Regions from separate parts of the Sphingomonas sp. CFBP 8765 genome, predicted to be linked through region 1. Evidence: riboswitches for the same ligand, from Rfam matches in the RefSeq annotation. Region 1 holds a riboswitch; the other holds the start of a gene.
The links. A riboswitch is a leader RNA that binds a small molecule or an ion and turns the genes downstream of it on or off. The one in region 1 is predicted to bind cobalamin.
Positions count from the first base shown of each region.

Region 2: it holds a riboswitch for cobalamin, as region 1 does, so the genes downstream of both, cobW (cobalamin biosynthesis protein CobW) here and IFT87_RS12515 (TonB-dependent receptor plug domain-containing protein) in region 1, are expected to answer to the same signal.

Region 1 is NZ_JACYTY010000004.1:256,162-267,416, forward strand. Features, by position in the region: gene hppD (4-hydroxyphenylpyruvate dioxygenase) at 1-181, shown strand, start outside; gene IFT87_RS12480 (Rieske (2Fe-2S) protein) at 198-629, shown strand; gene IFT87_RS12485 (acyl-CoA dehydrogenase family protein) at 698-1,864, shown strand; gene IFT87_RS12490 (carboxyl transferase domain-containing protein) at 1,896-3,497, shown strand; gene IFT87_RS12495 (nuclear transport factor 2 family protein) at 3,502-3,987, shown strand; gene IFT87_RS12500 (acetyl/propionyl/methylcrotonyl-CoA carboxylase subunit alpha) at 3,984-5,819, shown strand; gene IFT87_RS12505 (MaoC family dehydratase) at 5,819-6,271, shown strand; gene IFT87_RS12510 (HpcH/HpaI aldolase/citrate lyase family protein) at 6,268-7,092, shown strand; cobalamin riboswitch at 7,151-7,383, shown strand; gene IFT87_RS12515 (TonB-dependent receptor plug domain-containing protein) at 7,566-9,524, shown strand; gene cobO (cob(I)yrinic acid a,c-diamide adenosyltransferase) at 9,524-10,123, shown strand; gene IFT87_RS12525 (ABC transporter substrate-binding protein) at 10,120-10,968, opposite strand; gene IFT87_RS12530 (FecCD family ABC transporter permease) at 11,036-11,255, shown strand, end outside.
Region 2 is NZ_JACYTY010000003.1:200,237-211,491, forward strand. Features, by position in the region: gene cobM (precorrin-4 C(11)-methyltransferase) at 1-98, opposite strand, end outside; gene IFT87_RS09540 (cobalamin biosynthesis protein) at 95-460, opposite strand; gene cbiE (precorrin-6y C5,15-methyltransferase (decarboxylating) subunit CbiE) at 457-1,653, opposite strand; gene IFT87_RS20400 (cobalt-precorrin-6A reductase) at 1,652-2,401, shown strand; gene cobJ (precorrin-3B C(17)-methyltransferase) at 2,377-3,141, opposite strand; gene cobI (precorrin-2 C(20)-methyltransferase) at 3,138-3,917, opposite strand; gene IFT87_RS09565 (precorrin-8X methylmutase) at 3,914-4,543, opposite strand; gene IFT87_RS09570 (cobalamin biosynthesis protein CobG) at 4,543-5,667, opposite strand; gene cobN (cobaltochelatase subunit CobN) at 5,664-8,963, opposite strand; gene cobW (cobalamin biosynthesis protein CobW) at 8,969-10,018, opposite strand; cobalamin riboswitch at 10,156-10,372, opposite strand; gene IFT87_RS09585 (HoxN/HupN/NixA family nickel/cobalt transporter) at 10,533-11,255, opposite strand, start outside.

The sequences.
Region 1 (11,255 bases):
CAATGTCGGCGAAGAGGGGCTGCTGCTCCAGATCTTCACCGAACCGCTGTTCGGGCCGATCTTTTTCGAGGTCATCCAGCGCAAGGGCAATGAGGGGTTCGGCAACGGCAACTTTCAGGCGCTGTACGAATCGATCGAACTCGACCAGATCCGGCGTGGGGTGATCACGGTCGACGCGTGACGACGTCATGACGGACATGCAGGGCCAGCCGGGCGACGACAGTGCCGTGAGCGATGCGCCGTCGCCGGTGCGGCTGTTCGCCACGCCGGCCGGTATCGCGCTCGGGTCGATCGAGGCGATCGCACCCGGCCAGTCGAGAGGCTATGTCGTGCAGATGCGCGCGGGGCGGTTCCACGGTTTTGCGGTTCGGCGCGGTGACGGGGTCGTCGGCTATGTCGACCGCTGCCCGCACGCCGGACTGCCACTGGCGCGCGCCCTCGACGACTATCTGAGCCCGAATGGCGACTTGATCGTCTGTGGGTGGCATTCCGCACTGTTCAGAATCGACGATGGCCGCTGCGTCGGCGGCCCCTGCGTGGGTCAAGCGCTTGCGGTCTGGCCGATCACGGTCGTAGACGGCGTGATCACGACGCTCGGCGCGACGGCTGCGGTCCCTGACCCTCGCTGAGCATCGGGCGAGAACGGTAAAGAGAACAGCCCGGCAAGCCACGGGAACAATACGGTAAGGAGAGTTTCGTGACGCCAGATTTCGACTTCGCGCTGGGCGAAGCCGCGGACATGATCCGCGACACGACGCAGCGTTTTGCGAAGGAGAAGATCGCTCCGCTGGCTGCGAAGATCGATGCGGACGACTGGTTTCCCCGCGAGCTCTGGCCGGCAATGGGCGAGCTGGGGCTTCACGGCATCACCGTCGAGGAAGAGTATGGCGGGCTCGGGCTCGGCTATCTCGAGCATGTCGTTGCGGTCGAGGAAGTATCGCGCGCATCGGCGTCGATCGGCTTGAGCTATGGCGCGCATTCCAACTTGTGCGTCAATCAGATCCGCCGCTGGGGCAATGCCGAGCAAAAGGCGAAATATCTGCCCAAGCTGGTGTCGGGCGAGCATGTCGGAAGCCTCGCGATGTCCGAAGCCGGGGCGGGATCCGACGTCGTGTCGATGAAGCTGAAGGCGGTGAAGACTGAGCGCGGCTATGTCCTGAACGGCACCAAATTCTGGATCACAAACGCGGCCTATGCCGATACGCTCGTCGTCTATGCGAAGACGGGGGAGGGATCGAAAGGGATCACCGCCTTCCTGATCGAGAAGGACATGCCGGGTTTCGCGATCGGGCAGAAAATCGACAAGATGGGCATGCGGGGCTCCCCGACCGCCGAGCTCGTCTTCACCGATTGCCACGTGCCGTTCGACGCGGTGATGGGACCGGAGAATGGCGGCGTCGGTGTGCTGATGTCGGGCCTCGACTATGAACGCGCGGTGCTTGCGGGCATTCAGCTCGGCATCATGCAGGCCTGTCTCGACGTGGTCATCCCCTATGTCCGTGAACGCAGGCAGTTCGGGACCGCGATCGGGCAGTTCCAGCTGATCCAGGCCAAGATCGCCGACATGTATGTCGCGTTGAGTTCCGCGCGCGCCTATGTCTATGCCGTCGCGCGATCGTGCGATGCGGGCAAGACGACGCGGTTCGACGCGGCGGGCGCGATCCTGCTGGCGAGCGAGAGCGCGGTGAAGGTCTCGCTGGAATCGATCCAGGCTCTGGGTGGCGCTGGCTATACCAAGGACTGGCCGGTCGAGCGTTTCATGCGCGACGCCAAGCTGCTCGACATCGGCGCGGGAACGAACGAGATTCGCCGGATGCTGATCGGACGCGAACTGATCGGTGCCGCACCCAAGGTGATGCAATGAGCGTGCGGATCAGGTCGCTGCGGGGTGAACGGTGAGCGGGCCCGTCCTCGATACGAAGCTGTCGGTCGACGCCGAAACGTTCCAGGCGAATGCGGCGCACAACCGCGCGCTCGCCCAGCGCCTGCGCGACGACGTTGCGCGCGTCGCGCTCGGCGGGGACGCCCGTTCGCGCGACCGGCACGTTGCGCGTGGCAAACTGCTTCCGCGCGACCGGGTCGAGCGCTTGCTCGATCCGGGTTCGCCGTTCCTCGAGATTGGTCAGCTCGTCGCCAATGGCCTGTATGACGACGCGGTCCCCGGCGCGGGAGTGATCGCGGGGATCGGCCGCGTTGCCGGGCGGCAATGCATGATCCTGTGCAACGATGCGACGGTGAAGGGGGGGACCTATTTCCCGCTGACCGTCAAGAAACACCTGCGAGCGCAGGAAATCGCACAGGAAAATCGTCTGCCGTGCATCTATCTCGTTGATAGTGGCGGGGCGAATTTGCCCCATCAGGCGGAAGTGTTTCCCGATCGCGAGCATTTCGGGCGTATCTTCTACAACCAGGCGCAGATGTCGGCGCTGGGGATTCCGCAGATTGCCTGCGTGATGGGAAGCTGCACCGCGGGCGGCGCCTATGTCCCGGCAATGTCCGACGAGACGATCATCGTCCGCGGGCAGGGCACGATCTTCCTTGCCGGGCCGCCGCTGGTCAGGGCGGCGACGGGCGAGGTGATTTCCGCGGAGGACCTCGGCGGCGCGGACACGCATGGACGACGGTCGGGCGTCGTCGATCATGTCGCGGAATCGGACGACCACGCGCTGACGATCGTTCGCGACATCGTCTCGACTTTGCCGCCACAGGTCCCTGTCACGGTGAACCGGCAACCGGCACGCCCGCCGAAATACGACGCTGAGGGGCTTTACGGTGTCGTGCCGTCCGATGTGCGCGCACCCTATGACGTGCACGAGGTGATCGCACGGCTGGTCGATGGCAGCGAATTCCATGCGTTCAAGGCGCTTTATGGTACCTCGCTGGTGTGCGGGTTCGCACATATCCACGGGCTCCCCGTCGCGATCCTCGCCAACAACGGCGTCCTGTTCAGCGAAAGCGCACAGAAGGGCGCGCATTTCATCGAGCTCGCCTGCCAGCGCAAGGTACCGCTGTTGTTCCTCCAGAACATCTCGGGTTTCATGGTCGGCGGGAAGTATGAGGCGGAAGGCATTGCCAAACATGGTGCAAAGCTCGTGACGGCAGTCGCGACCGCGACCGTGCCGAAGATCACGGTGCTGATCGGCGGCAGTTTCGGCGCCGGCAATTACGGCATGTGCGGACGCGCCTATTCGCCACGTTTCCTGTTCAGCTGGCCGAACAGCCGGATCAGCGTGATGGGCGGCGAGCAGGCGGCCTCGGTCCTCGCCACCGTTCACCGCGACGCGGACGACTGGACGGCGGAGGAGGCGGAAGCGTTCAAGGCGCCGGTTCGTCAGAAATATGAGGACGAGGGGAATCCCTGGTACGCGACCGCGCGGCTGTGGGACGACGGGATCATCGATCCTGCGCAGACCCGCGACGTTCTCGGCCTCGCGCTCGCCGCGACGCTCAACGCTCCTATCGCCGAACGCCCCGCGTTCGGTGTGTTCAGGATGTAAGCCGATGATCCTGCTATCGTTTCTGCTGGCCGCGGGTCAGGTCACACCGGTCCAGCCGATCGTCAAGGGCACCGGCTTGCCGCCAGTCGTGGTGACCGAGGAGGCTGGCGTCATGGTGCCGATCGACGCGATGTTCGCTGCGTTGGCCACCCGCGATGGCCAGGCACTGCTCGCACAGGTACGCCCCGAGGGGGGTGCTACGGCAGTGGAAGAAATGGCCGACGGCACGCGCATCATCCGCCGGACCGGCTGGTCCGACTTCGCCGCCCGTCTGAAGCCCGGACCGGAGCGATATGCGGAACGCCTGACGGATCCCGCCGTGGATATCGATGGCGATATCGCGATGGTATGGTCGCCCTATGTCTTCACCATCGACGGCCGGGTCGCGCATTGCGGGACCGACCATTTCGACATGGTGCGCGACGCGGGCCGGTGGAAGATCCTCAACATCACTTGGTCTAAGCGGACCACCGGATGCCCCGCGCAATGATCGAATCACTGCTCATCGCCAATCGTGGCGAGATCGCCTGCCGCATCATCCGCACAGCTCGGGCGTTGGGAATCCGCACGATCGCGGTCTATTCCGATGCCGATGCGGGCGCGCTGCATGTCAGGCACGCGGACGAGGCGGTGCATATCGGTGCGAGCCCGGCGCGCGAGAGCTATCTGGTCGGAGAGCAGATCATCGCCGCCGCGCTCGCCACCGGCGCTGAGGCTATTCATCCGGGGTACGGGTTCCTGTCCGAGAATGCGGACTTCGCGCAGGCCGTGCTTGATGCAGGGATCCTGTGGGTTGGCCCCGATCCCGACAGCATCCGCGCGATGGGGCTGAAGGATGCCGCGAAGCAGCGAATGATGGCGGCCGGGGTCCCGGTGACGCCAGGCTATCTGGGGGAAGACCAGTCGCCTGATAGGCTCCAGCGTGAGGCGGATGCCATCGGCTACCCGGTCCTGATCAAGGCCGTCGCCGGCGGCGGCGGCAAGGGTATGCGCCGCGTCGACGCGTCCGCCGACTTTGCCGACGCGCTCGCGTCGTGCCAGCGCGAAGCTTCCGCATCCTTCGGCAATACCGACGTGCTGATCGAGAAATATATCCTCTCGCCGCGGCATATCGAGGTGCAGGTGTTCGGCGACCGTCAGGGTAACGTTGTCCATCTGTTCGAACGCGACTGTTCGTTGCAGCGCCGGCATCAGAAGGTGATCGAGGAGGCCCCGGCGCCCGGCATGGATGATGCGACGCGCGCGGCGATCTGCGCGGCGGCGGTGCGCGCGGCACAGGCCGTGAACTATATTGGCGCGGGTACGATCGAGTTCATCGCCGATGCGAGCGAAGGCCTGCGCGCCGATCGGATCTGGTTCATGGAAATGAACACCCGGTTGCAGGTCGAGCATCCCGTCACCGAGGAAATCACCGGACAGGATCTGGTCGAATGGCAGCTGCGGATTGCCAGCGGCGAGGCGTTGCCGCTGCAGCAGCATGATCTTGCGATCCGCGGATGGGCGATCGAGGCGCGGCTCTATGCGGAGGATCCCGCCAAGGGTTTCCTGCCGTCGATCGGGCGGCTCGAGGCGTTCGATCTGGGTGATGCGGCGCGGGTCGATACGGGCGTCGAACAGGGGGCGGACATCTCGCCCTATTATGACCCGATGATTGCCAAGGTGATTGCCTGGGGCGACACGCGTGAAGCCGCGCGCGAGACGTTGGCGGAGGCGCTGGACAAGGCGGTCGTCTGGCCGGTCCGGTCGAATGCGGGGTTTCTCGTCCAGGCGCTCGACCATTCGGAATTTGTCGCGGGAACGCTCGATACCGGGCTGATCGCCCGCGAAGGTGCGGCGCTGATGCCCCCGGCGCAGCCCAGCGAGGAAGCGCTGATCGAGGCCGCGCGCACGCTCGTACGCGCCGAGCCGATGGCGGGCTTTCGTCTCAACGCGGCCCCTTTGAAGGCCGCGCGGTTCCTGCTCGACGACGACGCGGTGACGATCGATCTCGACGGTCGCGGCGTCCATGAACCGGTCGATGCCGCCCTCGTTTCCGATGCCGGGCAGACCTGGCAGTTGCGGCCCTGGCGTGCGTCTGGCGCGGCGATGGGGGCGGCAGCGGATGGCGCGATCTTATCACCGATGCCGGGACGGATCATCGCGGTCGACGTGGCTGTCGGGGACCGTGTCGCAAAGGGGCAGAAGCTCGTGACGCTGGAGGCGATGAAGATGGAGCATTCGCTCGTCGCGCCGTTCGACGGGACGGTTGCCGAACTGACCGCGATCGAAGGCGGGCAGGTGAGCGATGGCATGGTGCTCGCGCGTATCGAGAAGGATGACTGATGGCCGGCCGCTATTTCGACCGATGGGTAGTCGGCGACCGGATCGTCCATGAGATCCGCCGCACCGTCACGGAGACGGACAACCTCCTGTTTTCGACGATGACGCACAATCCGCAGCCGCTGCACCTCGACGCGGAGGCGGCGAAGGCGAGCGAATTCGGCCAGATCCTCGTCAACGGCACCTTCACCTTCGCGCTGATGGTCGGCCTGTCGGTGGGGGACACGACGCTCGGGACGCTCGTCGCCAATCTCGGTTACGACAAGCTCGTGCATCCAAAACCCGTCTTTATCGGCGACACGATGCGCGCCGAGACCGAGGTCGCCGAGCTCAAGCCCAGCCGGTCGCGCCCGAACGCCGGGATCGTCACATTCATGCACCAATTGATCAACCAGCGTGACGAGATCGTCTGTCAGTGCCTTCGCTCGGCGCTGCTGCTGCGGACGTCGGCATGAGGTTGCGCTCGCTGCTATTCGTGCCCGCAGACCGGCCCGAGCGTTTTGCGAAGGCCGCAGCGAGCGGGGCCGATGCCATCATCCTCGATCTGGAGGATTCGGTCTCGCTCTCCCGCAAGGCTGTTGCCCGCGAGGCGGTCCGGGCCGCGTTGCAGGACCACACCGACGTCGTGCGGATGGTCCGGATCAATCCCGTCGACTCGGGGTGGCTGGACGACGATATCGCTGCGGCGAGGGGCGCCGATGCGATCATGCTGCCCAAGGCGACCGGACCCGCGACCGTCCTCGCGCTGGTCGAGGCTTATGGCGATGACTGTCCGCCGATCCTGCCGATCGCGACCGAAGTGCCCGCCGCGATCTTCACACTGGGCGAATATGCGCGGGTCAACGGCCGGTTATGCGGCCTGACCTGGGGCGCCGAAGACCTGCCCGCGGCGATCGGCGCGGCGACCAGTCGGGAGGACGACGGGTCCTATACCGAGCCCTATAAGCTCGTACGATCGCTGCTGCTGTTCGGCGCGCATGCGGCGGACGTAGCGGCGATCGAAACGGTCTATCCAGCAATCGCGGACATTGACGGGCTGGCAGCCTATGCCGCGCGCGGCAGCCGCGACGGCTTCACCGGCATGATGGCGATCCACCCGTCGCAGGTCGCCACGATCAACGCCGCGTTCACGCCGGATGCGGCGAGCGTGGCACGTGCGCATGCCGTCGTCGCAGCGTTTGCGGCGGCTCCCGAGGCCGGCGCGCTGCAGCTTGATGGACGGATGATCGATGCGCCGCACCTGCGCCAGGCGCGGGCGATCCTCGCGAGACTCTAGGCCCATTGGCGGCAGGAATTTTCTGCGCTACCGTCGCCCCGCGAAACCGGTGAAGGCCGGGGTCGCAGATCGCGTCGGTGCCCCTCGGGGCTTCAAAGGGAATGCGGTGCGGGAGGCGAGCCTCCTCATGCCGCGGCTGTCCCTGCAACTGTAAGCGGTGAGCGCGGTGCGCATGTTCCTTCGTCATGAGGGGACGACCACTAGGCCTGAGCGTAAGCGCAGGGCCCGGGAAGGTCGCGTACCGGGCGTCGACCCGCGAGCCAGGAGACCTGCCGGCGCTCGGTCGCTCTTGCCATGGTCCAGGGGATGGCCGCGGCACGGTACTCCGTCTGAGCGACGAACCATGCGGCGGGGGCCGCATCGGCGCGCGTGGCGGGTGCGGTTCGGCGTGCACCCCAAGTGTTGCGCCGGCTGTCCGTAGCATCGGACGGCAGGCCCCGGCCGGTCGCTCGTGACGCCGGGGGTATCGTTTCATGACTAGAATTTTCGTTTCGCTTGCGGTTCTCGCGACCGCCACGGCCTTTGCATCGCCAGCCGCGGCCGAGCCCGATCCGATTGCCGCGGCGACGGGCGAGGCGGCAGGGGGCGACGCCGAGCTGGTGGTTACCGCATCGCGATCGGGGGACGCGGTTCCCGCCGATCAGCTCGGGGCGTCGGTGACAGTGCTCGACGCCGCCACGCTCGACCAGCGGCAGACCCGGATCGTGTCCGACGTGCTGCGCGACGTCCCCGCGCTGGCGGTCAGCCGGACCGGCGCGGTCGGGGGGACGACGCAGGTCCGGATCCGCGGATCGGAGGGCAATCACGTGCTGGTGTTGATCGACGGGATCGAAGTGTCCGATCCCTATCAGGGCGAATATGATTTCGGCACGCTGATTGCCGACGAGGCGGCACGGGTCGAGGTGCTGCGCGGCCAGCAATCGGCGCTGTACGGGTCCGACGCGATCGGCGGCGTCATTCAGTATCTCACGCTCAGCGGCGCGGAAGCCCCGGGCGTATCGCTGCGGGCCGAGGGGGGATCGTTCGGCACGTTTTCGGGCGGCGCGCGGGTCGCAGGCGTAGCGGGCAATCTCGACTACGCGCTGTCGAGTTCGACCTATCTCACCGACGGCACGCCGACCGCACGGGGCGGATCGCGCGACATTGGCGCGAAGAGCGTCGGCGCGACGGGCAAGCTCAGCTGGTCGCCCACCGACACGCTGAAGGTCACGGGCGTCGGGCGCTACAGCTATACCGATGCCGACAGCAACGACACGGCATTGAGCGGCCCGCAGTTCGGCACGATCGTCGATACGCCAGGCGCGCGCAGCACGGTCGAGGCGCATTACGGGCTCATCCGCGCGGAGTTGGCGCTGGCGGATGGCCGCTGGACGAATGCGCTCAGCGGCCAGTTTGCCGATACGACACGCCGGGCGCTGGCCGACGATGCCTTGAGCTTTGGCAACAAGGGACGACGGTACAAGGGATCGTTCGAAAGCGCCTTCCGGTTCGGCACTGATAGCATCCGGCATCGGCTGACCGCCGCGGTCGATGTCGAGCGCGAGGAGTTCCAGACGCTTAGCGCGGCTCCTTCGGAGTTCGTCTTTACGGGACGGCGGCATACCGACAATGTCGGGTTCGTTGGCCAGTATGACGTTGTCGTCGACGATGCGCTCGCGATCGGCGGATCGGTGCGGCGCGACGAGAATAACCGGTTCGATGACACCACCACTTATCGCGCGCAGGCGAGCTACCGGTTCGCGACCGGGACGCGGGTGCGCGGCGCCTACGGGACGGGCGTGAAGAACCCCGGCTATTTCGATCTCTTCGGCTATTCCGACGGTCGTTACATCGGCAACCCCAACCTCAAGCCGGAAAAGTCAAAGGGGTGGGAAGCCGGGGTCGAACAGGCTTTCGGGGGGGATCGTGCGACGATCGGCGCGACCTATTTCGACAGTCGGCTGACGAACGAGATCTTTACCACCTATCCTGCCCCCGACTTCGTCGCGACGCCCGGCAACCGCAATACGCGATCGACGCAGCATGGCGTCGAGGTGTTTGCCACCGCCCAGCCGATTCCGCAGCTGCGCTTCGACCTCGCCTATACCTATCTGAAGGCGCGCGAGGACGGGGGCGTGGAGATCCGGCGCCCCAACCATATCGGCAGCGTCAACATGACTGCGTTCAGCCGCGACGAGAGCGCCTCGGCGACCCTCACCGTCCGGTATAATGGCCGGCAGCAGGACGATGCCTATACCGATCCGAGCTATGTCCCTGTCCGCGTTTCGCTCCAGGAATATGTCCTCGTCAACCTGAACGCGGCGTACAAGCTGACGCCCCGGCTATCGGTCTTCGGTCGGGTCGAAAACCTGTTCGACGAGCGGTACGAGGAGGTGTTCAGCTATGTTGGCCAGGGGCGTGGCGCCTATGCCGGCGTGAAGGCAGCATTCTGATGCGGAACGAGGCGGAGCACACGGCGCGGATGGCCAAGAAGAAGGTCGTCCAGGACAAGATCGTCGCGGCCAAGACGATCGAAAAGGGCCTGCTCATGGTCCACACCGGGCCGGGCAAGGGTAAGACCACCGCGGCGCTCGGCATGGCGGTGCGGATGATGGGGCACGGGCGAAAGGTTGGGATCGTACAGTTCGTCAAGGGTGCGATGACGACCGGTGAGAAGGTCATCTTTGACGCCTTTCCCGATCTGGTCGAGTTCAAGCCGATGGGCGAGGGCTTTACCTGGGATACGCAGGATCGGGCCCGCGATATCGCCGTGGCGCGCGAAGGGTGGGACGAGGTCCGCCGAATGATCCTCGACCCGAGCTATGCGATGGTCATCGCCGACGAGATCAACATCGTCCTGCGCTATGACTATCTGCCACTCGACGAGGTGCTTGCGGGGTTCGCGGCGCGACCGGCGATGACGCATGTCGTGGCGACGGGACGCAACGCGCCCGAGGCGTTGATTGCCGCGGCGGATCTCGTCACCGAGATGGGGCAGGTCAAGCATCCGTTCCGGGGCGGGGTCAAGGCCCAGGCCGGCGTTGAGTTCTAACGGTCGCGGCGAGGACCAGCCGGACGGGGCGTGCGCAACTGCGCCGCGAGGCTTTGCGCGGCCAGCACATAGGCGGGACCTCCGCAGACGGTCCACGCCTCGGGGATGCGCAGACGGGGAATCCCGTCGAGAATCGGATGATGCAGCATTTCGGTGCCCTGATCGGTCACGTGGTCGGTGGCGCTTTCGACTATGAGATAGTCCGGGCGTGCGAGCGCCATCTGTTCGAGCGACAGTTGCGATAGTGCCGGTTTGCCGAGCCGGGTCGCGAGATTGGCCAGCCCGAGACGCTGCATCAATTCGTCGACGAGCGTGCCGGTGCCGGTCAGGAAACCCCGACGCTGATAATAGGCCGCCGTATGACCACCTCCCGGCGCGCGCGGCAATCGTGCGAGCGCGGTGTCCATCCGGCGGATCAGCGTTTCGCCGCGATCGGGGTGCCCGATGGCGGCAGCAACCTGACGGACTTGCCTCACGATCGCGGCATAGCTGTCCGCGGGGGGCAGATCGAGCGTATCGACGTGCCGTCCGGCCAGCACGGCCGTGACCGTCTGGCGTCGGAACGGCGAGGCGATCACGAGATCGGGGCGGAGCATCAGCACGTCTTCGGCGCTGCCACGGCTGACTGGCATGGTACGCGCGGCGTTGGCGGCTGCGGACATGTTCGGATCGCGCGCGAACCGGGTGAGCGCGACGATCTGCGCGGGGTCGGCCAGCGCCAGAAGATACTGGTCAGCGCATAGGTTAAGCGAAACGATACGCGCCGGCGGTCGAGGCGCTGCCGCCGGAGCAGGTGCACCGGCGGCGGCGATCATCAGGATGGTCAGGAGACGGCGGCCGCGCATGCGCAAAGCCCTGCCGCAGCGGCCGCTTATGCGCTAGGCGGAAATCGATGCGGTGGGATCTGGCACTATGGAACGCGTGACGCGTGCGCGATTGGTCGGTGGCCTCGCGCTGCTTGCGCTGTTGGCCGGCGCCGCGTCGGTCGCGGTGGGTAGCGCGGCGATCCCGCTGGCGCATGTCGTGCGGGCGCTCAGCGGGCAGGGCGATCCGATCGAACGCGCCATCCTGTTCGAACTTCGTCTGCCGCGCGCGATCCTCGGGCTGGCGGTCGGCGCGATGCTGGGGCTTT
Region 2 (11,255 bases), on a different contig from region 1:
GCATAAAGGCACACCGGCGACATCGCGATCCGGTCGCGCCCCCGCAATGTCAGCAGGTCGGGCGCACCCGGCCCCGCACCGATGAAATGCACGGTCATGGTCGAAATCCTTGGGCAATGGCGCAGGTCGCGCGTCGGCACGGCGAAATATGGCGAAGGGTCAGCAGCCGCGCGCCTTGCCCCGCGGCGGCGAGTGCAGCGGCCTCCGCGACGCTGCCGGTCCCCCGCACGGCAAGGCTTACCGGCGACCGGGTGGCGGGACTGGCCGCAGTCAGCGCGGCGGGATCGACCGTGATCAGCGGCAGACCCAGCAGCGCCGCGATCTCGCCGGGCCGCCCCTGCTTGTCATCGGGCGCCGCCAGCGCCTCGACCGGCGGCAGCCCCTGCTGCGCGGCGGCCAGCGCGGCCCGCAACGCGGCGGCATCCGCGGCCGTGTTGAAGCCAAAACCCGCGACGATCATGCCGGATACGCCCATTGCACCACCGGAAACTGCGCGCGCCACCCACGTCGCGTCCCGATCGGCACCGCCTGCGCCACCTCGATCCGCATCAGGCTCCCCCCCTGCGCTGCCTGCCACTGCGTCAGCAGCGCCTCCGATTCGAGCGTCACCGCATTCGCTACGATCCGCGCGCCCTGCTCGACCCGCGGCCACAGCGCGCGCAACAGCGCCTCGGACAGCCCCCCGCCGACGAACACCGCATCGGGACACGCCCGCTCGCCAAGACACTCGGGCGCCCGCCCCTCGACCACCACCAGCCGGTCGACGCCCAGCGTCGCGGCATTGGCGGCGATCCGCCCCGCGCGCACCGAATCCGCCTCGAACGCGGTAGCGCGGGTTGACGGGTGCGCGAGCAGCCAGGAAATCCCGATCGATCCCGATCCCGCGCCGATATCCCACAGGCTCTCGCCCGGTTTCGGTGCGAGTGCCGCCAGCGTCACCGCGCGGATCGGCGACTTGGTGATCTGCCCGTCATGCGCGAACCAGTCGTCGGACAGCCCCGCCTGCGGCATAACCGCGCTCGCGCCCTCGAAGACGATGCCGACCGCGACCGGATGCGCGATGTCGTCGAACGCGATCGTCGCGGCGGTCGTGTGGCGGATCCGCTCGCGCGGCCCGCCCAGCGCCTCGAGCACGTGCAGCGACGACGCGCCGAACCCCGCCGCATCCAGATACGCCGCCAGCCCGCCGACCGCCGCCCCGTCGCGGACGAGCACAATCGCGCGCCGCCCCCGCGCGATATGCGGCCGCAACCGCCCGAACGGCGCGGCGTGCAGCCCCAGGCACGAACAGTCCTCGAGTCCCCAGCCGAGCCGCGCCGCTGCGAGAGCGAAGCTCGACGGTGCGGGATGCGCGATCCACTCGCCCGGGCTGAGATGCCGCGTCACCGACGTGCCCGCGCCGAACCAGAACGGATCCCCCGATGCCAGCATCACCACCCGCCTGCCGCGATGCCTGATCAGCCGCGCGATCCCGTCCTCGAACGGCACTGGCCAAGCCTCGACCGCCCCCCTAAGCTCGCCGGCAAGCGCCAGATGCCGGGTCGCACCCGTCACGATCTCGGCATCGGCCAGCGCCGCGCGCGCTGCAGCGGACAGCCCGGCGACGCCGTCCTCGCCGATCCCGACTATCGTCAGCCACGGAGCCTCAGTCATTCCGACCATCCTGCTTCTCGGCGGCACCACCGAAGCCAGCGCGCTCGCCGCACGGCTCGCGGCGCGCGGCATTCCGACCGTGCTGAGCTATGCCGGCCGCGTCGCCAACCCGCGCGCGCAGCCGGTGCCCGTCCGCATCGGCGGCTTTGGCGGCGTCGGAGGCCTCGTTACCTATCTCAAAGAGCACCGTGTCACGCACCTGATCGACGCGACGCACCCCTTCGCCGCGCAGATGCACCGGCATGCGGTCGAGGCCGCGGCACAGGCGGGCGTCGCGCATGTCGCGCTCGCCCGCCCCGCCTGGACTCCGGTCGCGGGCGATCACTGGCACCGCGTCGCCGATATCGCGGGCGCGGTCGCGGCGCTCGCCGGGCCGTCGCAGCGCGTGATGCTCGCGCTCGGCCGGATGCATGTCGACGCCTTCGCGCAGCAGCCGCAGCACAACTATCTGCTGCGTTTCGTCGATACGCCCGACGATCCGCCGCCGCTGCCCCGCCACCGCCTGGTCGTAGACCGCGGCCCGTTCGACGCCGCCGGCGACACCCAATTGATGCGCGACCACGCCACCGAACTGGTCGTCTGCAAGAACGCGGGCGGCAGCGGCGCGGCGGCCAAGCTCGTCGCCGCGCGCACGCTCGGCCTGCCGGTGATCATGATCGACCGCCCGCCGCTGCCTGCGCGACACGCGGTCGATTCGGTCGACGCGGTGCTCGACTGGCTCGATCATGGCGCCGACCGCGGCGTATAAAGGATCGGCCCCTGCGCCCGCGCGATGATCCGCGTCAGGCTCGACCCCACGATCACCATCGTCCGCATGTCCGCCATCTCCGCCCGCGCCTCGCCCAGCGGCACGATCGACAGCGCTTCCTCGGGCGTCGACACCGCCCGCGCGAACAGCACCGGGCGATCGTCGCCGCACGTCGTGCGAAGGATCTCGAACGCGCGGACCAGCCCGTCGGGTCGCGCCTTCGATCGCGGATTGTAGAAGGCGATCGCGAAATCGGCCTCCGCCGCCAGCCGCACGCGTCGCTCGATCAGCGCCTGGGGCTTCAGATTGTCCGACAGGTTGATCGCGCAGAAATCATGTCCGAGCGGCGCGCCTGCCCGCGCACTCGCCGCCAGCATCGCGGTGATCCCCGGCAGCACGCGGATGTCGATCGCGCCCCACGCCGCCGGCCCCGCCTCCAGCGCCTCGAACACCGCCGCCGCCATCGCGAACACGCCGGGATCCCCCGACGACACGACGACGACGCGCGCGCCTTTCGCTGCCAGCTCGAGCGCATGGCGCGCGCGGTCGATCTCGACCCGGTTGTCGCTCGCATGCAGTGTCAGACCGTCGCGCGCCGGAACCCTCGCGACATAGGAAATATAGCCGATCACGTCGGTCGCCTCGGCCAGCGCCGCGCTGACCTCGGGCGTCACCAGCGCAGCATCCCCCGGCCCCAGCCCAGCGATCGCCAGCCAGCCAATCCCTGCGCTCAGGGTCATGGCCGCCGCCCCTGCCCGTGGATCAGCAGGATCGCGAAATAGGGCGTGACCGCATCCGCCTCGCACAGCCGCGTGACGCGCTGCTCCGCCATCGCCGCATATTCGACCAGCCACGCCGCCTCCTCGCGCCCCGCGGCGGCGACCGCGCGGCGCAGCTTGGCGAGGTGCCGGCCGATCTTCATCACCACCAGCGCATCGGTGTCGCGGATGCGCCGCACCAGATCCGCCTCGGGCAGCGTCCCCATCACCACCGTCAGCACGTCGTCGCCCCAGGTGATCGGCGCGCCGCTCGCGGTCCAGGCGCCCGACATGCCGGTAATGCCGGGGACGACCGCGACCGGCGCGACCCCCTGCAACCGCGTATAGAGATGCATGAACGATCCGTAGAAGAACGGGTCGCCCTCGCACAGCACCACCACGTCCTCGCCGCCCAGCGCCAGCGCCGCGAGGTGATCGATACACCCCGCGTAGAAGCCCGACAGCCGGTCGTTGTACCGCGGATCGGACAATGCGATCTCGGTGGTGACGGGATATTCCATCGGATATTCGATCACGTCGTCGCGCAGCATCCCCTCGACGATCCGCCGCGCCTGTCCCGGCCGCCCCGCCTTGCGGAAATAGGCGACGTGGCGTGCGCCGCGCACCAGCCGGTCCGCACGCACGCTCATCAGGTCGCACGCCCCCGGCCCCAGCCCGACGCCGTGGATCGTGCCCGTCACGACCGCCTGCCCCGGCGGCGGCACCAAAGTCGGCACGGGCGCCACCACGCCGATCATTCCGCCGCACTCGCCAGCGCGTTGATCGCCGCGACGGTGATCGCGCTGCCGCCCAGCCGCCCCTCGACGATCACGCACGGCATCGGCTGCGCCGCCCACAGCGCGTCCTTCGATTCGACCGCGCCGACAAAGCCGACCGGACAGCCGATGATCGCCGCCGGTCGCGGACAGTCGGGATCCTCCAGCATCGTGAGCAGGTAGAACAGCGCGGTCGGCGCATTGCCGATCGCCACCACCGCGCCCGCCAGATACGGCCGCCAGAACTCCAGCGCCGCGGCCGAACGCGTCGTTGCCATTTCTTTCGCCAGCGCGACCGTCTCGGGCGTGTGCAGCGTACAGATCACCGCATTGTTCGCCGGCAGGCGCGCGCGCGTGATCCCCTCGGTCACCATCCGCGCATCGCACAGGATCGGCGCGCCCGCCCGCAACGCCGCACGCGCGGTCCGTGCGAAGCCGGGCGAAAAGCGGATATCCCCCGCCAGCGCGACCAGCCCCGCAGCGTGGATCATCCGCACCGCGACCGGCTCCTCCTCGGCATCGAAGCGCGCCAGATCCGCCTCGGCACGGATCATCGCGAACGACTGGCGATAGATCGCGGCCCCGTCGGTCTCATAGGCATAGGGCATCAGGCAGCTCCGGACGGCTGGGAGAAATGGGCGATAATCTGAGCGGGTTCGAGTGCGCCAAGCAGCGACGGCGCGCCCGCGCGCGCGTGCAGGGCAAGGTCGAACAGCCCGTCGCGCCCGGTCAGCACGACGTCCGCAGGCCGCGCCCGCGCGCAGCCCTTGGCGCATCCCGACACGTGCAGGCTGCCAGCGACCAGTGGTGCCAGCAGCCGCGCGAGGTCGCGCGTCGCGACGCTCGCCTGCGGACAGGCGGGCGCGCCGACACAGGCGTCGACCCCGGCGCGCACGGCGCTGCGGTCGCGCGCGCCATCCGCCACCCCGCCTTCGAGGATCAGCATCCGCCACGGCGTCACGCGGATCGCCGTGACCGGGTCCGCGGCGATCCGGTCGCGCAGATCCGCTGCCGCGATCCGCCCGAAGCCGAGCGCGATCGCCGCGCCCAGCGGGTGCGCCCCGGCCTCGGGCGGCGGCGCGGCAGGTGCGGGAGCCAAGGTCGCGGGCCCCGGCACGGCCGCCGCATGGCGTGCCATCCGCCCCGCCGCCGCACCGCCGCTGTCGACGAACCACCGCGCCAGCGCGATCAGCGCGTCGACCGCGGTGTCGCGCGTCACGTTCACCCCCGCCGCACGCCCCTCGCCGCGCACCAGCAGCCTGCCGTCCACCGCGCGCTCGACCCGGAAATCGGCGGGCGCGCGGGTCAGCACCGGTGCAGCGCCCGCATCGATCGCAAAACCAACCTTGCCAGGCAGCACCGGCAGGTCAGCCAAACGCTCGCGCAACGCGGTGGCGATATGCTGCGTATCGTCCCCGTCCCGCCAGTCGGGCGCGACCAGCATCGCACCGCGCGCCTCGCGCTCCGGATCGGGATCGATCAGCCCGACGGCCAGCAACGCCTCGACCAGCCCCCGCCAGCCCGCCTCGGTCACGCCGCGGATCTGCAGGTTCGCGCGGCTGGTCACGTCGATCTCGCCATTTCCCCACGCGATCGCCGCATCGCACAGCGCGAGTGTCTGCGCGCGCGTCAGCCGCCCGAGCGGCGGGCGGATCCGCACCAGCAACCCGTCGCCCGCCGCCATCGGCCGCCACGCATCGGGGCACCATCCCTTGACGACGAACGCGCTCATGCCGGCAGGTCGAGCTGCGCGAGGATCGAATTGCGCCGCGTCGGCCACAGCCCCGCCGTGTGCAGCGCCGCGAACCGCGCGGTCATCGCCGCCAGCGCCGCGGGGTTTGCGCTCTCCAGAAACGCACGCACCGCGTCGCGCCCCAATGTCGCATCATAATAGAGATCGATCAGCTCGGGCGACACCACTCGCGCCAGCTGCGCGAACATCGCCATATGGTCGAGCGTCGCGGCGATCTCCGCGCCCCCGCGAAACCCGTGCCGCATCATCCCCTCGACCCAGGCCGGGTTCGCCGCGCGTGCATGAACGACCCGCGCAACCTCCTCGTCCAGCGACCGCGCGCGCGGCCGTTCCGGATCGCGCGCATCGAGATGATACAGCGCCGCGCTCTTACCCCCGGCAACCGCCTGCGCCGCCGCGAACCCCGCCTCGTGCGCGGCATAATCCGCGGCGAGCAACAGGTCGGTCTCGGGCAAATCCTGGACATGGACGAACCCGTCGGCGGCGGCGACCCGGTCGCGGATCCCCGCCGGGTCGAACCGCGTCGCATTGTCATCGCCCGCCCCGTCCAGCGCATGGCTCGACGCCGCCAGCCACGCGGCGCCCGCCGCCGCCCGCGCCGCCTCGCCATAGGCCTCGCCCGCATCACCCAGCTCGAGCCCGTAGCGACCCGGCTCGGGCGCATAGACGCGCGCACCGACGGCAGCGCCGACGAACGGGTTCCAGTCACCGGGCTCGTCGCGCAGCGCCAGCGCGCGCACCGCCTGCCCGAACATCTGGCCGAGCGCGGGAAACGCATCGCGGAACAGCCCCGACACACGCAGCGTCACGTCGATCCGCGGCCGGTCGAGCCTTGCCAGCGGCAGGATCTCGACCCCCGTGACCCGGTCCGACGCATGATCCCAGACCGGCTCCGCGCCGAGCAGGTGTAGCGCCATCGCAAACTCCTCGCCCGCGGTCCGCATCGTCGCCGACGCCCACAGGTCGACGACCAGCGCGCGCGGATAGTCGCCCTCGTCCTGCAGATGCCGGCGGACCAGCTCGTCGGCCAGCCGCACGCCCTGCGCATGCGCCGCGCGCGACGGCACCGCGCGCGCGTCGGTCGCATACAGGTTGCGCCCGGTCGGCAGGACGTCGCTGCGTCCGCGCCACGGCGACCCCGACGGCCCCGCCGCGATCCGCTTGCCCCGCAACGCGTTCAGCAACCCGTCGCGTTCGGCCTCGCCCTGGTCGCCACGCCCATAGACGTGCAGCCCGTCGCCGAACTGGCTCTCCTTCACGTCGCACACGAACGTGTCGATACGGGTGATCGCCTCCACCTGGCTCGCCGCCTCGTCGAGCCGCAGCGTCGCCGCCAGTCCGCTCGCGCGCGCCTCGTCCGCAATGTCGCGCTGCAGCCGGTCGCGCCGCGCGGGGTCGAGCCCGTCGGCGGTCGAAAACTCGTCGAGCAGCGATTCGAGCCGCCCCAGCCCCGCACCGCTGCGCGTCGTCGCCGCCGGCGGCGGGACATGGCCGATCGTCACCGCGCCGATCCGCCGCCGTGCCTGTGCGGCCTCGCCCGGATCGTTGACGATGAACGGATAGAGCACCGGCATCGGCCCGGTCAGCGCCTCGGGCCAGCATTCCCCCGACAGCGCAACCGCCTTGCCCGGCAGCCATTCGAGCGTCCCGTGCGCGCCGACATGGATCAGCGCATCGCTCCCCCGCGCGCGCAGCCACAGATAGAAGGCGACATAGGCGTGGCGGGGACAGCGCGACAGGTCGTGATACTCCCCGACCCGCGCCGCACTGCGCCCGCGTTCGGGCTGGAGCGCGATCACCACGCCGCCCCGCTCGACGCCCGCGAACTGGAACGCGCCGTCGATACAGGCCGGATCGTCCTCGGGCGCGCCCCAACTTTCCTCGAGCGCATCGCGCAACACGGCCGGCAGGCTCCCAAGCGCCGCGCGATATGCCGCGACCGGCCACCCGATCCGCCCCGTCGCCAGCGCCTCGGCTAGCCCACCGGATGCAGTCTCCCTGGTTGCATAGCCCGCCGCCGCCAGATCCTCGACGATCGCCTCCGCGGACGCCAGCGCGTCGAGCCCGACCGCATGCGCCATCTGATAATCCTTACCCGGATAGGTCGACAGCACGACCGCAGGCCGCTGCTCCGCGACCGGTCGCTCCGCTAGCCGCACCCACGCGGTGACGCGCGCGACGATCGCCGCGATCCGCTCGGGGTCAGCCCGGTGCTCGCGCCGAGCATAGCCGAGAGCGTCGTCGCGGACGCCGTCCTCCTTGAAGCTCGCGACGCCCGCGAACAGCCGTCCGTCGACCTCGGGCAGGACGACGTGCATCGCCAGGTCGGCGGGGGACAACCCGCGCGTCGACCCCGCCCAGGCGGCACGATCCGACGTCGCCAGCGCGACCTGGAACACCGGCACCCCCGCCCCGTCGAGCGGCGATGTGTCGTCCGCGCCGCGGCCCGAAAATGCGGTCGCGTTGACGATCGCCGCCGGACACAGCGCCACGACCCAACGCGCCAGCCACCCCGCCGCGCCCGGCGCCTTCAGCGACGGCGCGAAGAGCCCGACGACGTCGAACCCCGCCCCACTCAGCCCGGCATGCAGCGCCTCGATCGGGTCCAGATCGGCAGCGGTCAGGTAGGAGCGGTAGAAGATCAGCAGGATTCGCGGCCGCGTCGCGGTCATCGCGAACGCGGCGGGGCACGTCACCCCGTCGCGCGGCTGCCAGCCACCGACCTCGGGGACCGTCTTCACCCCCGCGACCGGCCCGGCATAAAGCCCCGCCGCCAGCGCCATCTGCGCCAGCGCCGCCTGCGCCGCGACCGCGCCGCCATCGTCGCACAAGGCGGCGAGCCGGCGCAGCGTCGACACCGGCACCGTCGACGCCGCATCGAGCCGTGCGTCGATCCGCCCGTCGGCGGGCAGCACCGCCAGCGCGATCCCCCGCGCCCGCGCCAGTACCTCGACCTGCTGCAACCCATAGGACCAGTAGGACCGCCCGCCGATCAGCCGGATCACGATCCCCTTCGCCCCCGTGCCTGCGCCACCGTCCAGCGTCCGCTCGACATAGGTATCGACCGACAGCGGATGCGCGAGCGCGGACAGGTTGGCGAGCCTGAGCGACGGCAGCGGGCTTCCACTCGCCGCCGCACGCCGCCACCCGGCCGCGAACGCGCCGAGATCCCCGTCCGAAAAGGACAGGACGACGAGGTCCGCCGGGCTCTGCGCCAGGTCCTGCGGGACCGCGCTTTCCTCCAGCCCGTGGCTTTCGCGGAAGACGACGTGCATCGCCCTCAGCCCTGAAGCGCGGCCCGGATCCTTGCAGGGTCGATCCGGTCATGCTCGGCGATCACCACCAGCCGCGTCTGCCGCGCCTCGTCGGCGCGCCACGGCCGATCATATTGCGTCCGCACCCGCGCCCCGACCGCCTGCACCAGCAGCCGCATCGGCTTGCCCGTCACCGCGGCATAGCCCTTCACGCGCAGGATGTCGGCGTCGCGCGCCAGCGTCTCGATCCGCGCGGCGAGCGCCGCCGGCTCCGCGATCTCGCCAAGCTCGACGATCATGCTGTCGAAATCGTCATGCTCGTGATCGTCCGCGCCATCATGGTGCGACGGCCGCGCCGCGATGTCATCCTCCGCCGCCGCGTTCAGCCCGAGCACGACGCGCGGATCGATCACCCCGTCGGTCAGCGCGATCACCGGCAACGCACGCGCGGACTCCGCCGCGATCACCGCGCGCGCCGCAGCCACACCCGCCTCGCCCGCCAGATCCGCCTTGGTCAGCAGCACCAGATCGGCACAGGCGAGCTGGTCCTCGAACACCTCGGCAAGCGGCGTCTCGTGATCCACGCTCGGATCCGCGCGCCGCTGCGCCTCGATCGCGGCGAGGTCGGGCGCGAACCGTCCCGCGGCGACCGCTTCCGCATCGGCCAGAGCGATCACCCCGTCGACCGTGATCCGCGACCGGATCGCGGGCCAATCGAACGCCTTGAGCAACGGCTTGGGCAAAGCGAGCCCCGACGTCTCGATCAGGATGTGGTCGGGCCGCGGGTCAAGCGCGAGCAAAGTTTCGACGGTCGGGATGAAATCGTCCGCGACGGTGCAGCAGATACAGCCATTGGCGAGCTCGACGACATTCTCGGCCGGGCAATCGGGGATCGCGCAGCCCTTCAATATGTCGCCGTCGATACCGAGCGTGCCAAATTCGTTGACGATCACCGCGAGCCGCCGGCCACCGGCGTTGCGGATCAGGTGGCTGATCAGCGTGGTCTTGCCCGCGCCGAGGAACCCGGTGACGATGGTAACGGGAATCTTGGCCAGGGTCGGCTGGGGGTCGGTCATGCGATACTCTCCGGGCGTCGGAACGACAGCCACGGACGGACGCACGCCCGCAGCCACACGCGCGCACGACCTGACGGCCGCACGCGTTCGTCGCTCAGACGGAGTACCGTGCCGCGACCATCCCCTGGATCAAGGCAAGAGCGACCATGACGCTGGCAGGTCTCCTGGCTCGCGGGTCGAAGCTCGATGCACGCCTTCCCAGGTCTCGTGACCCAGTGGCTGCCCCCGCATCGGGGGCCTGTGCGTCTCGCTCACCGCTTACAGTTGCAGGGACAGCCGCGGCATTGGGAGGCAAAGCTCCCGCACCGCATTCCCATTCAAGCCCCGAAGGGCACCGGCGCGATCTGTCGAGGTTCGGTAGAACCAAACCTCGAGGTTGGGTTTAGAGGAGTTTGGCGACTGTGCCAATGCACCTGACCTCCGTCATCCTGACGAAAGTCAGGACCCAGAGCCACGCGTAATGCGCTGCCTGGCCCTGGGTCCCGGGTCGAGCCCGGGATGACGACGCAGCTCGTTACCCCCGAACCACCTCGATCTCGTCGAACCGCTTCCACCGGTAGATCGCAAAACTCAGCACCCAGCATGCCACGAACAGCGCGATGATCGCAAAGCCCAGCCCGTTGAAATTCTCGCCCAGCGCCGAAGCGACGTCCCACACGCCCCCGCTGAGGCCCAGCTTCGACGCCAGCAGCGCGAGCGTTTCGATCCCGCCGATCGCGATCGCGACGATCGCCGAGATCAGCGTGATCGTGATGTTGTAATAGAGCTTGCGGATCGGCTTCACGAACGCCCATTCATACGCGCCGAGCATCACCACCCCGTCGGCACTGTCGACCAGTGCCATGCCCGTCGCGAACAGCACGGGCAGCACCAGCACCGTACCGATCGACAACCCGTCCGCCGCCTGGCTTGCAGACAGGCCGAGGATCGCGACTTCGGTCGCGGTGTCGAACCCCAGCCCGAACAGGAACCCGAGCGGCGCCATGTGCCAGCTGCGCGTGACCAGCCGGAACATCGGCCGGAACAGCCGTGCGAGCAGCCCGCGATTGCCAAGCAGCAGGTCGAGATCCTCCTCGACATAGCGCCCGCCGCCGCGGACATGGCCAAAGGTCCGCCACACCGATCGCAGGATGATCAGGTTCATCGCCGCAATCGTGAACAGGAACAGCGCGGATATCAGCGTCGCGATCACCCCGCCCGCCTGCTTGAACGCCTCGAACTGCGCCAGCGCACTCGC